3 regions of the Nocardia sp. NPDC052566 genome follow, and region 3 is predicted to be linked to each of the others. Evidence: riboswitches for the same ligand, from Rfam matches in the RefSeq annotation. Region 3 holds a riboswitch; each other region holds the start of a gene.
What was found. Region 3 has a riboswitch for S-adenosylmethionine ahead of ACIG5A_RS20160 (rhodanese-like domain-containing protein). Riboswitches for the same ligand answer to the same signal wherever they lie in the genome.
Positions count from the first base shown of each region.

Region 1 (4,197 bases), on a different contig from region 3:
CCTCGCTTCACCGTGATTCGCGCGGAGACCGAACCTGCGCCCGGCTGGACCGGAAAAGCCGCGGCCTGCGCCAGGCTGGCCGAGGATGTGACGACCCCGGTACTGATCTTCCTCGATGCCGACGTGCGGCTGGCGCCCGCCGCGATCGCAAGCGCGGCAAGCGAATTGCGCAGACAGGGCGGCGCACTGCTGTCCCCATGGCCGCGTCAGGACTTCGGTTCGGTATCCGAGGCGCTGGTGCAGCCGCTGCTGTGCTGGTCGTGGGCGTCATCGCTGCCGATGACACTCGCCAACCGCAGCCTGCGCCCCGCCACCGCGGTGGCCTGCGGACAGTTCCTCGTCTTCGATACCGCCGCCTACCGGGCCATCGGCGGCCACGCCGCGGTCGCCGCCAGTCCTACCGAAGACCTGGATATCGCACGCGCCCTGCGCCGTTCGGGCCGCCGCACCGCACTGGTCGCCGCCGGAGATCTGGCAAGCACCCGAATGTACTGCGACGCAACCGAGCTCGAATCCGGCTACACCCGCTGGCTATGGTCCGCCTACGGCGGTTCCCGCCTCGGCGGTGCCGCGGTGGGAACCGTTGCCGCTCTTGCCTATTGGCTACCACCCCTGGCCGCCCTGTGCGGCAAGGGCGCAACCCGCCGCGCCGGGCTCGCCGGATACCTCGCCGCCGTCACCGCCCGCCTACTCGCCCGCGCCACCGAACGCGGCGCCCCCATCACCCGCCCCGACCTCCTCGCCGCCCTGGCCCACCCCCTCTCCATCGCCGCCTACCTACGCCTCTGGACCCGCTCGCACCAAGCGAACCGTCGCGCCGCCCTCCAATGGAAAGGCCGCCCCCTCACCGCACCCCACTGACCACGCCCCATCGCCGAGCGCAGTCGAATAGCCGCCCTGCACGGCGTGTCGCACGGCCATTCGACTGCGCTCGGCACAAGAGAGTGAGCGGCGGAGCGCATCCGCGGCCGGGTGCGAAACCGAACCAACGCGGCCCGTGCACTCATTCATCTGCCGCGCACGGAATAACGCGAGAACCGCAGCGGGGCGCCACCATCCGTGCGCGGCACCTAGCTTGCGGGCAGTAATAGTTGCGGACGTTCGTCGAGCGCAGTCGAATGGCCGCCCTACATCGCGTGTCGCACGGCCATTCGACTGCGCTCGACAGAAGGGGCGGGCGGCGGAGGGGATTCGGCGCTGGATCAGGGCAGTCTCGCGCGCTCATTTGTCTGACGCGCAGGGGGTAATGGGATAACTGCGGCGCGGCGGCGCGATTGGTGTGCGGCAAGAGTTGCGGGTATGTGCTCGAGGGAAGGGGGCAGGCCGCGGAGTGCATCCGGGGGCAGTGTTGTCGCGCGCACTTGTCTCCGCCGCGCACGGAATATCGCGGTAGTTGCAGTGCGGTCGGGGCGGGGCAACCGGGTGGCGTGTGGCATGTGTTGCGGGTGTTCGTCGAGCGCGGGGCAACTATCGCTGAAATGGGGGGTGGCGGCAAGGGCTACGTTCAGCGTGATTTCTACCCTTCCGGGCGGTCTTCTCGGGGCGCATTATTCTTCGGCGCGCCTTCCGACGCGTGCAGACCATCCAGAGCGATCGAGAGACCTGGCTCTATGACGTCGCAGCAACCCCCCGTTCGCGGGTGCGGGTGCTTCCGCCGGGAACGATGGAGGAACGAAATGAACTACCGCACCATCGATTTCTCCAGGCGGCGGCATATCGATCAGTGCCGGATCACCTCGACCGGCTGTTGCCGGTGAGACGCAGCCAGACTGTGCACCCGTCGCTGGCCGGGTGATGCGACCGGCCCGAGGGCACGGTCTCGTTCGTTCTCCTGTTTGGGATCCCCGCTATGAATGCGTCTCTCGCACCCGATGTCGCGATACCCGGCATTTCGGGCGCGCGCTCGGTGGCCGACGCGCCGCCGACGGTGGCCAACGCCCGTCATCCGTGGCGCTGGGTGGTCAGCGCCGCCATACTGGTGCTGCTCGCCCAGTTCGCGCACGGGCTCGTCACCAATCCCGGCTGGGACTGGCCGACTTTCGCGAAGTACTTCACCGCGCAATCGGTGCTCTCGGCGCTGAAGGTGACGCTCGAGCTGACCCTGTGGGGTACGGCGCTCGGCTTCCTACTCGGCACCCTGCTCGCGGTGGCACGACTGTCGAACAACCCGGTGCTGCGGGTGATCTCATGGGTCTACATCTGGGCGTTCCGTTCGATTCCGCTGATCGTGCAGCTGCTGTTCTGGTTCAACATCGCCTACCTGTATCAGCGGCTCTCGGTCGGGATCCCGTTCGGCCCAGCCTTTTTCAGCTTCGAGGTGAACGGGGTGATCAGCGGGTTCAGCGCGGCGGTGATCGGTCTCGCGCTGCATCAGGCGGCGTATTCGGCCGAGATCATCCGCGCGGGCTTCCTTTCCGTCGATGACGGCCAGCTGGAGGCGGCCGCGGCGCTCGGCCTGCCGCGCTGGCGGCAGTTCCGCACCATCGTGGTGCCGCAGGCGATGCGCTCGATCCTGCCCAATGCCACCAACGAGGTGATCAGCCTGTTCAAGGGCACCTCGATCGTGTCGGTGATGGCGATCGCCGAGCTGTTCTACCAGGTGCAGGTGATCTACGGCCGCAGCGGCCGGGTGGTGCCGCTGTTGATGGTTGCCACGGTCTGGTACATCGTGCTGACCACGATCCTGTCGGTCGCGCAGTACTACATCGAGCGGCATTACGCGAAGGGCGCGCATCGCACGCCACCGCCGACACCGCTGCAACGAGTGCGGCAGAAGGTCCGTGACATCGCCGCCGCGAGCGCGGCCGCACCGCGCGGAGCCACCCGATGACGGCGCCGAGCACACCGGCGGTGCATGTCACCGGCGTGCGGAAATCCTTCGGCACCACCGAGGTGCTGCGCGGTATCGATCTGACCGTGCGCACCGGCGAGGTGGTCGCCGTGATCGGCCCGTCCGGCTCCGGTAAATCCACTCTGCTGCGCGTGCTCAACCATCTCGAGACGCTCGACGCGGGCACCGTGTACATCGACGGTGAGCTGATCGGATACCGGTTGCGCGGCAACAAGTTGCACGCGCTGTCCGAGACCGAGGTGCGCAGGCAACGGTCCAGGATCGGGTTCGTCTTCCAGCAGTTCAACCTGTTCCCGCATCTGACCGCGCTGGAAAACGTCGCGCTCGCACCGATTTCCGCGCAGCGCCGCCCGCGCGCCGAGGTCGAGCGGGAGGCGCGGACCCTGCTGGAACGCGTCGGCATCGGTGAACTCGCCGACGCCTATCCGCGCAGGCTCTCCGGCGGGCAGCAGCAGCGCGTCGCCATCGCGAGGGCGCTCGCGTTGCGGCCGCCGGTCATCCTCTTCGACGAGCCGACCTCCGCCCTCGATCCCGAGCTGGTCGGCGAAGTCCTCGATGTCATCCGCGATCTCGCGCACGGCGGCACCGCGCTGGTGATCGTCACGCACGAAATCGGTTTCGCCCGTGAGGTCGCCGACACCGTGGTGTTCCTCGACGCGGGCGCGATCGTCGAACAGGGCCCGCCCGCCGCGGTGCTCGACGATCCGCAGCACCCGCGCACCCGCGCCTTCCTTTCCCGAGTCCGTTGATCCCATGAACAGGTACCCGATGAGAATCCCCGCCCTGATCGGCATTGTCGCTACGGTCGCCGTGCTGGCCACCGGCTGCGGCAACGATCCCGACGCGGACGCGACGACGCAGACCGCGGGCTCGGTCACCTATGACCTGAGCGCCGCACAAACCGGACGGGTACGTGCGGCCAAGGTCGACGACATCGCCGCCCTTGTCCCGCAGGCCATTCGCGATCGCGGCGTCCTGCTGGTCACCGGATCGTCGGGCACCGTGCCGCCGCTGCGCTTCTACGCCAACGACGACAAGACGGTGATCGGCTCCGAAATCGACTTCGCGACACTCGTCGCCGACAAGCTCGGCCTGAAAGTCGATGTCCAGGTGGCGGATTGGTCGCAGAACTTCGTTCGCGTCGATTCCGGCGAGGCGGACGTGTTCATCTCCAACGTGACGGTTACCGAGGAGCGCAAGGAGAAATACGATTTCGCCACCTACCGCACCGACACCGTCGCGCTGGAGGTGCCGCAGTCGAGCACCCTCGACTACAAGGACCGTAAGTCACTGGCGGGCAAGCGAATCGGTGTCGGCACCGCGACCAACCAGGAGCAGCTGCTGCT
Region 1 covers NZ_JBIUAF010000002.1:1,503,171-1,507,367, reverse strand. The annotation lists gene ACIG5A_RS13985 (glycosyltransferase) at 1-861, shown strand, start outside; SAM riboswitch class I at 1,578-1,670, shown strand; gene ACIG5A_RS13980 (amino acid ABC transporter permease) at 1,850-2,830, shown strand; gene ACIG5A_RS13975 (amino acid ABC transporter ATP-binding protein) at 2,827-3,600, shown strand; gene ACIG5A_RS13970 (ABC transporter substrate-binding protein) at 3,620-4,197, shown strand, end outside.
Region 1: another riboswitch for S-adenosylmethionine. It lies ahead of ACIG5A_RS13980 (amino acid ABC transporter permease); the one in region 3 lies ahead of ACIG5A_RS20160 (rhodanese-like domain-containing protein).

Region 2 (4,197 bases), on a different contig from region 3:
GACCCGATCGGGATGATGCCGAGCCGCCCGTCCGGGGGTGGCAGCGCCACCCCGGACGACCGGAAAGTGCTCGGTTGGGTATCCACGGTCACGCCTCCGCCTCGCTGGCGCTCGGCTCCGTCGCGCCCGGGGGTGCTGTGTCTTCGGTTCGCTCGCTGCGCGCGCTCATGATGCCGCCGCCGTGAAGCCGGCCCGCAGATCGGCCAGGATGTCGGCGATCCCCTCGATGCCCACCGCGAGCCGGACCAGCCCAGGCGTGACGCCCGCGGCGAGCTGCTCCGCCGGCGTCAGCTGCGAGTGCGTGGTCGATGCCGGGTGGATCACCAGGGAACGCACATCCCCGATGTTAGCTACGTGGCTGTGCAGGGCTAACGCGTCCACGAATTTCTTGCCCGCGTCGACACCGCCGCGCAGTTCGAACGCGACGATCGCGCCCGCGCCCTTCGGCGCGAGTTGCCTGGCGCGGTCGTACCAGGGCGAATCCGGCAGGCCCGCGTAGTACACCGCGTCGACCGAGGGATGCGTCGACAGGAACTCGGCCACCGCCTGCGCGTTGGCCACGTGCCGCTCGATGCGCAGGCTCAGTGTCTCGATGCCCTGGCTGATCAGGAACGCGTTGAACGGCGAGATCGCCGCGCCGAGATCGCGCAGCAGCTGCACGCGCGCCTTGAGCGCGAAGGCGGGCGCGCCGAGATCGGCGAACACCGCGCCGTGGTAGCTGGGATCCGGGGTGGTGAAGCCGGGGTAGCGCGGCTCGCCGTTCGCGTCGCGCACGGTCCAGTCGAAGGCGCCGCCGTCGACGATCACGCCGGCCACCGCGGCGCCGTGGCCGCCGAGGTACTTGGTCGCCGAATGCACAACGATGTCGGCGCCGTGCGCCAGCGGCTGGATCAGATACGGCGTCGCGACGGTGTTGTCGACGATCAGCGGCAGCCCGGCCGCGTGCGCGACACCGGAGATGCCGGGAATGTCGAGCACCGCGCTGCTCGGGTTGGCGATGGTCTCGCCGTAGAACGCCTTGGTGTTCGGGCGGACGGCGGCCTGCCACTGCGCCAGATCGTCCGGGTCGTCCACGAAGGAGACCTCGATGCCGAGCTTGGGCAGCGAGTAGTGGAAGAGGTTGTAGGTGCCGCCGTAGAGATGCGGGCTCGACACGATGTGATCGCCCGCCGAGGCCAGGTTCAGGATCGCGTAGGTCTCCGCGGCCTGCCCGGAGGCGAGCAGCAGCGCCGCGACGCCACCCTCCAGCGCGGCGATGCGCTGCTCGACCACGTCCTGAGTGGGGTTCATGATCCGGGTGTAGATATTGCCCGGCTCGGCCAGCCCGAACAGCGCGGCCGCGTGATCGGTGTCCCGGAACGCGTAGGACGTCGTCTGGTAGATCGGCAGTGCGCGGGCGCCGGTGCTCTCGTCCGGTGTCTGGCCCGCGTGGATCTGCTTGGTCTCGAAGGACCAGAGCGCGGGGTCGAACGCGGGCGCGATGGGGTCACTCATGTCTCAACTCCAACTGATGTGTGCGCAGGAAGGTCTGTTATCGAGGTGTGTGTGGACAACAACACATTTCGACGAACCTCCTGACAGCGCGCTTGCTCCCGACCATCGGGAGCCCGGTCATCACCCGGAGCACCCCACCGCAGCTGGAGGGTTGCCGACCAGCGAGCCGGGGCTTCGCGCTGGCACTCATGACCTGACGCACATGGTAACCGGCGGCGGCGCGACGATCGAAATCTGTCCGCTATTTCACGAACGCGTCGACGGGTCGTGCCCCGCCACAGCTACGCACGAACTCGTCGTAGGCGGTCGTGAGCGCGGAACGAGCGGCCTCGGCCGCATTGGGCAGATCGGTGGCGATCACCGCGTCGACGGAGCACTCCATGCCGAGCTGGCCGATCAGCTGCCAGGTGGACAGGACCATCCGCACCGACATCGCGTCGCGCGCGACGCCGAGCCGTTCGGCGAGTACGTCGGTGAGCGCCGCGTTCTTGGATTCGACGAATTCGTGCTGCCGCGCGGCCACCGACGGTGTGGCGCGCATGATCCGCTGCAGCTGCTGGAACTGCCGGAACGGCACCGGACCCTCGCCGAGCGCGGCCCGATCGACCACCTGTAGGAAGGCCTCGCAGAGCGACTCCAGCTGGTTGTCGCGCGGCGGTAGCCCGCGCAGCGCCTCGGCGACCTCGCGGCCGAAGTCGAAGACCGGCCCGAGGATGATGTCCTCTTTCGTCTCGAAGTACCGGTTGATGGTGCGCGCGGAGATATCGGCCGCGTTGGCGATCTGCTCGAGTGTCGTCGCGTCGAAGCCGTGCGCGGCGCAGAGATCGAGTGCCACCTCGATGATCCGCGTGCGGGTCTGCTGCTTCTTGCGTTCACGCAGGCCGAGCTGTGCGGGCTGGTCGCCGACCGGGCCGATGGGTTGCTTTCGATTTGCTGCTGGCTGGTCGGCGGCGGTGTTCTCGGCGCTCGCGGTCGGGTCCGCGATGACGCTCTCGCCGGTCTGCGCTGGTGACTCGAGCATGCGCACAGCCTATCGCAACCGGCCGTTCTTCTGTCCGTAACCGTCAAATGTCTGAGGCTGACATTTTGCTCTTGACGACAAATGTCGCCAAATGACAGTATGGCTCGGTAAGTGAGAGATGAGGAGACGAAGGTGGCGGAGACCGCACCGGTGGGGGCAGTTCCGGGGAAGCAAGACAGCAGGGCGCGCTGGTTCGCCCTGGGGGTCATCGCATTGGCCCAGCTCATGGTGGTGCTCGACGCCACCATCGTGACCATTTCGCTGCCGTTCGCGCAGCACGACCTCGACATCAGCGACAGCAACAAGCAGTGGATGCTCACCGCGTACACGCTGATCTTCGGCGGCCTGCTGCTGCTCGGCGGCCGCCTCGCCGACTACGTCGGCAGGCGCAAGATCTTCATCGTCGGTCTCGTCGGCTTCGCGGCGGCGTCCGCGCTGGCCGGCTTGGCGCAGAACGGCATCGAGATGTTCGCCGGGCGTGCGCTGCAGGGCGCGTTCGCGGCGTTGCTCGCGCCTGCGGCGCTGTCGCTGCTCTCGGTGACCTTCACCGAGCCCGGTGAGCGCGCGAAGGCGTTCGGTGTGTTCGCGGGCATCTCCGCGGGCGGCGCGGCGCTCGGCTTGATCGCCGGTGGCGCGCTCACCGAATACGCCTCGTGGCGCTGGTGCCTGCTGGTGAACACCCCGATCGCGCTGCTCGCCCTGATCGGTGCGCTGGCGTGGGTGGTGAAGGATGTGCCCGCTCCGCGGACCGGCGGTTACGACGTGCCTGGCGCGGTCACCGTGACGCTCGGCCTGATCGCGATCGTGTTCGGCTTCACCCGCGCCGCGGAGGACGGCTGGCTGGCCGGCAGTACCCTCGGCCTGCTCGTCGTCGGTGTCGCGCTGCTCGCCGCCTTCGTGTCGATCGAACGGCGTTCGGCGAATCCGCTGCTGCCACTGCACATTCCGGGTGAGATCAACCGTGGCGGCGCCTTCCTCGCCGCGCTGCTCGTGCCCATCGCCATGTTCGCGATGTTCCTGTTCCTGAGCTACTACTTCCAGGTCACGCTCGGATACTCGTCGATGAAGGCGGGCCTCGCCTTCCTGCCGTTCCCGGCGGGCATCGCGATCTCCGCGGGCATCACCAGCGCGCTGCTGCCCAAGTTCGGCCCGCGGCCGCTGATGGTCGTCGGCGCCGTGCTCGGCGTGGCAGGCCTGCTGTTCCTCGCCCAGCTCGGCTACGGCGACAGCTACGCGGCGAGCGTGCTGCCCGCCCAGGTGCTGATCGCGCTCGGCATGGGCCCGCTGTTCGTCGGCATGCAGACGGTGGCGCTGCACCAGGTCGAGGAGGAGGACTCGGGCGTGGCCAGCGCGCTGCTCAACGCGGCGCAGCAGGTGGGCGGCGCGGTCGGCACCGCGCTGCTGACCACGATCTCGGTGCAGGCCGCCAAGTCCTACGCCGAGGGTCACGCGACGATCGACAACCTGATCGCCCGCGCCTCGATCCACAGCTACGACGTGGCGTTCTACGTCGGCGCCGGATTCTTCCTCGCCGCCGTGCCGGTGATCGCGTTCATGATCCGGGACAAGCCGTCGAGCTTGATCGAGGGCGCCGAGGACGGGGCGCGCCCGATCCACGTCGGAGTCTGACGACAGTACGGTACGAGGTCCGCATCACTTGTGATGCGGACCTCGTCTTTTAC
Region 2 covers NZ_JBIUAF010000003.1:1,073,200-1,077,396, forward strand. The annotation lists gene ACIG5A_RS18655 (homoserine O-acetyltransferase) at 1-50, opposite strand, end outside; gene ACIG5A_RS18660 (bifunctional o-acetylhomoserine/o-acetylserine sulfhydrylase) at 166-1,494, opposite strand; SAM riboswitch class IV at 1,578-1,688, opposite strand; gene ACIG5A_RS18665 (TetR/AcrR family transcriptional regulator) at 1,736-2,515, opposite strand; gene ACIG5A_RS18670 (MFS transporter) at 2,648-4,144, shown strand.
Region 2: another riboswitch for S-adenosylmethionine. It lies ahead of ACIG5A_RS18660 (bifunctional o-acetylhomoserine/o-acetylserine sulfhydrylase); the one in region 3 lies ahead of ACIG5A_RS20160 (rhodanese-like domain-containing protein).

Region 3 (4,197 bases):
CTCGTGCCCGCGCTTGCCGAGTTCGGCGACCAGTTCCTCGGCCACCCCGACTCGCTCGTCCACAGCTACCGATATCCGCATGTCACAAGGGTAATCGGCGCGATTCCAGCAGGACGCGAAAGGCGCGGGCCCCGAGGGAACCCGCGCCTTCGACGAAACCGGTGGCTAGCTCAGAGCGTGGTCGAGGTCGCCGAGGAGGTCCTCGACGTCTTCCAGGCCGATCGAGATGCGGACGACGCCGTCGGTGAGACCGATGGTGGCGCGACCCTCCGGGCCCATGGCGCGGTGCGTCGTGGTGGCCGGGTGGGTGATCAAGGTTTTGGAGTCGCCGAGATTGTTGGAGATGTCGACGATCCGCAGCCGGTTGAGCACCTCGAAGGCACGCTTCTTGGCCTCGTCCGCAGGCGCGTTCAGCTCGAAGGTGACCACGGTGCCGCCGCCGCTCATCTGGCTGGTGGCCAGGTCGTATTGCGGATGTGATTCCAGGAACGGGTATTTCACCCAGGAGACCGCGTCGTTGCCCTCCAGGAACTGCGCGACGCGCAGCGCGGAGTCGGTGGCATGGCGCACCCGCAGCGGCATGGTTTCCAAGCCCTTGAGCAAGGTCCACGCGTTGAACGGGCTCAGCGCCGGACCGGTATGGCGCATCAGCTGTTTCACCGGACCGTCGATGTAGTCCTGCGCGCCGAGGATCGCGCCACCGAGCACCCGGCCCTGGCCGTCGATGTGCTTGGTGCCCGAGTAGACGACGACATCCGCGCCGAGCTCGAAGCCGCGCTGCAGCAATGGCGTGGCGAAGACGTTGTCCAGCACCACTTTCGCGCCCGCGGCATGGGCCAGCTCGGTCACCCGGCGGACGTCGACGAGTGTCTGCATCGGGTTGGCGGGCGTCTCGAAGAACACGGCCTGGGTCGGCACCGAAAGCGCCTGCTCCCACTGGTCCAGATCGTCACCGTCGACGAAGACGGTCTCGACTCCCCACCGGGGCAGGATCTCGTTGCAGACCACGAAGCACGAGCCGAACAGGCTGCGCGCGGCGACAAGTCGATCGCCCGCGCCCAAAAGCGCACCGAGCGCGGTGAATACGGCCGACATACCGCTCGCCGTCGCGAAACAGGCTTCGGCGCCGTCGATCAGGCGCAGCCGCTCCTCGAACATGGCCACCGTCGGGTTGCCGTAGCGGGAGTAGACGAAATGCTCGATCTCGCCGGTGAACGCGGCCTCGGCCGCCTCGGCGCTCTCGTAGACGAAGCCGGAGGTCAGGTACAGCGCCTCGCCGGTCTCCTCGAATCCGGAGCGGCGCAAGCCGCCTCGGACGCCGAGCGTCGCCGGGCCGACGCCTTCGGGCAGCGGCTTGTCGAACGCACCACCGGTAATCACGATTGGCTCCTATCGGCCGAGCACGAACAGCACACGTTGCTCATGACTGCCGCCACGGCAGCCCGATGGCGCGCCAGCCCGTGCCGCCGCGGTGCCCGGAGGCGTCGAGTCCGCCTTCGAAACCCTCTAGCACGTTGTAGGAGTGGCCGAATCCGAGCCCGGTCGCGACGGTGGCCGCCCCCTGGGAGCGCTGACCGGAACGACACAGGAAGACGACGGGCGCCTCCTTGTCGCGGCCGTCGAGCGCCTCGCTGAGCTGCTCGGCGAACGCGCCGTTGCGCGTTCCGGTGCCGTCCACCCATTCGATCAGCACGGTGGGCCGCTCGATCGAGCTGGTGTCGGGCACGCCGACGAAGCGCCATTCCGCCTCGGTGCGCACGTCGACGAGGACGGCTTCCTGGTTGTCCCGCAATAGCTCCCAGGCCTGCTGCGGGGTGATGTCACCGGCATAACTCACTGCACGACCTCCTTGAGACGCGACTCGCCTTGCGTCGAAGGCGTGCATTTGATGGTTCGAGACGAGTAAGCGAGGAGTGTGTAATGGTCACTCATGTGGACCTCCTGTGGAATCCGCACTTGCCGCGCCCGGGTTCGGCGCACGGCCAGGTCGTCACCCGGAGCACCCCACCGCGGAGGAGGGTTGCCGACCAGCTAGCCGGGGCTTGGAACTGGCACTCATGACCTTCGGTTGAGATTGCAACGACGAGTGCCGCCGTGTCAAACGCCCTCTCAAAGTGCGGGAATACTCAGTTGCAGACCAGCCACTTGTCGCCCGAGCGCGTCAGATTCCAGGTCGAGGTGGTCTCCGCGCCATCGATCTTCACGGTGACGGTGGCCTTCCCCCGATTGCCGTCGACCGCCGGATTCTCCAATTTCGTGATCTCGACGGTCTTTCCGGCAGGCCGCCCGGCCAGCGGTGAACGCTTCGGATCGAAGCCCTGGCAGCCGGTGCCGGGCGGCGGCACCAGGTCGGTCGTATTGCTGCCCTCGACGAAATTCCGCACCGCGGCGGTGATCTTGTCCGATTCTGTGACATTTTTCTCAGCGGGCGAGAGCAGCCCGCCCGCCACGATGGCGCCGAGCACGACCACGGCGAGCACCGCGGCGGCGATGAACGGCACGATACTGCGCTTGTCGGTCTGGTCGACGGTGATGACTTCGTCGTCCTCGGGGGTCGGCTGCTGCTCGGTCATGCGTCGATGATGGCGCATGGCATCCACCCAGTTCACCGCACCGCGGTAGTAGGTATGTGACACCACCGATAGAATCGCGAGACCACGGCCTGCTGTCATAGCCATAACGACAGCTCACAACCGCGGCGACCTGGGACCGTAGCCACGAGCCAGCATTCACCAGCGTCCGCATCGTCAGGTGCAAGCAAGCGGTGCGCCAACTTAGCCTAAGCTAAGACGGACGCCATTAACTTTCTCGACCATAAGGGTGCGCGTAAAAGATGACCGAACAGACCGCAGGGACCCGACCGCTCCGCATCGCGATTGTCGGCGCAGGCCCGGCCGGTATCTACGCCGCCGACGCTCTGATGAAGTCCGACGCCGAGGTGAGCATCGACCTGTACGAGCGCATGCCCGCGCCGTTCGGCCTGATCCGCTACGGCGTCGCACCGGACCACCCGCGCATCAAGGGCATCATCACCGCACTGCACAAGGTGCTCGACAAGCCGCAGGTCCGCCTGCTCGGCAATATCGACTACGGCGTCGACATCACCCTCGACGACCTGCGCACGTTCTACGACGCGGTGATCTTCTCGACCGGCGCGAACGCCGACCGCGCACTCGACATCCCGGGCATCGACCTGGACGGCAGCCACGGCGCCGCCGATTTCGTCTCCTGGTACGACGGCCACCCGGACGTGCCGCGCGAGTGGCCGCTCGAGGCCGAGAAGGTCGCGGTGCTCGGCGTCGGCAACGTCGCGCTCGACGTCGCGCGCGTGCTGGCCAAGACCGGTGACGAACTGCTGCCCACCGAGATCCCGCCGAACGTCTACGCGGGCCTCAAGGCCAACAAGGCGCTCGAGGTGCACGTGTTCGGCCGCCGCGGTCCCGCGCAGGCCAAGTTCACCCCGCTGGAACTGCGCGAGCTCGACCACTCGCCGACCATCGAGGTCATCGTCGACCCCGAGGACATCGATTACGACGAGGGCTCCGAGGCAGCGCGCCGCCACTCCAAGCAGGTCGACATGGTCGCCAACACGCTGGAGCAGTGGGCGATTCGCGATGCGGGCAACCGGCCGCACAAGCTGTACCTGCACTTCTTCGAGTCGCCCGCCGAGGTGCTCGGCGCGGACGGCAAGGTCGTCGGCCTGCGCACCGAGCGCACCCAGCTCGACGGCACCGGAAACGTCAAGGGCACAGGCGTTTTCAAGGAGTGGGATATCCAGGCCGTGTACCGCGCGGTCGGCTACCTGTCGCAGAACATCACCAACCTGCCGTTCGACGAGCAGGCGGGCACCGTGCCGAACGAGGCCGGTCGCGTGATCGGCGACGAGGACGCCGACGGCGCGGCACGCTACATGCCCGCCACCTACGTCACCGGCTGGATCAAGCGCGGCCCGGTCGGCCTGATCGGCCACACCAAGGGCGACGCCAACGAGACGGTGGCCTGCCTGCTCGACGACAGCGCGAACTTCACCCCGGCGCCGAAGCCCGAACTCGAGGCCGTCACCGAATTCCTGGAGTCCAAGGGCATTCCGTTCACCACCTGGGACGGCTGGTACCGCCTGGACGCGCACGAGCGCGCGCTCGGCGAGCCGGAGGGCCGCGAGCGGGTCAAGGTCGTGGAGCGCGAAGACATGCTGCG
Region 3 covers NZ_JBIUAF010000004.1:101,360-105,556, forward strand. The annotation lists gene ACIG5A_RS20150 (RpiB/LacA/LacB family sugar-phosphate isomerase) at 1-81, opposite strand, end outside; gene ACIG5A_RS20155 (O-succinylhomoserine sulfhydrylase) at 166-1,380, opposite strand; gene ACIG5A_RS20160 (rhodanese-like domain-containing protein) at 1,421-1,837, opposite strand; SAM riboswitch class IV at 1,948-2,063, opposite strand; gene ACIG5A_RS20165 (hypothetical protein) at 2,127-2,573, opposite strand; gene ACIG5A_RS20170 (FAD-dependent oxidoreductase) at 2,834-4,197, shown strand, end outside.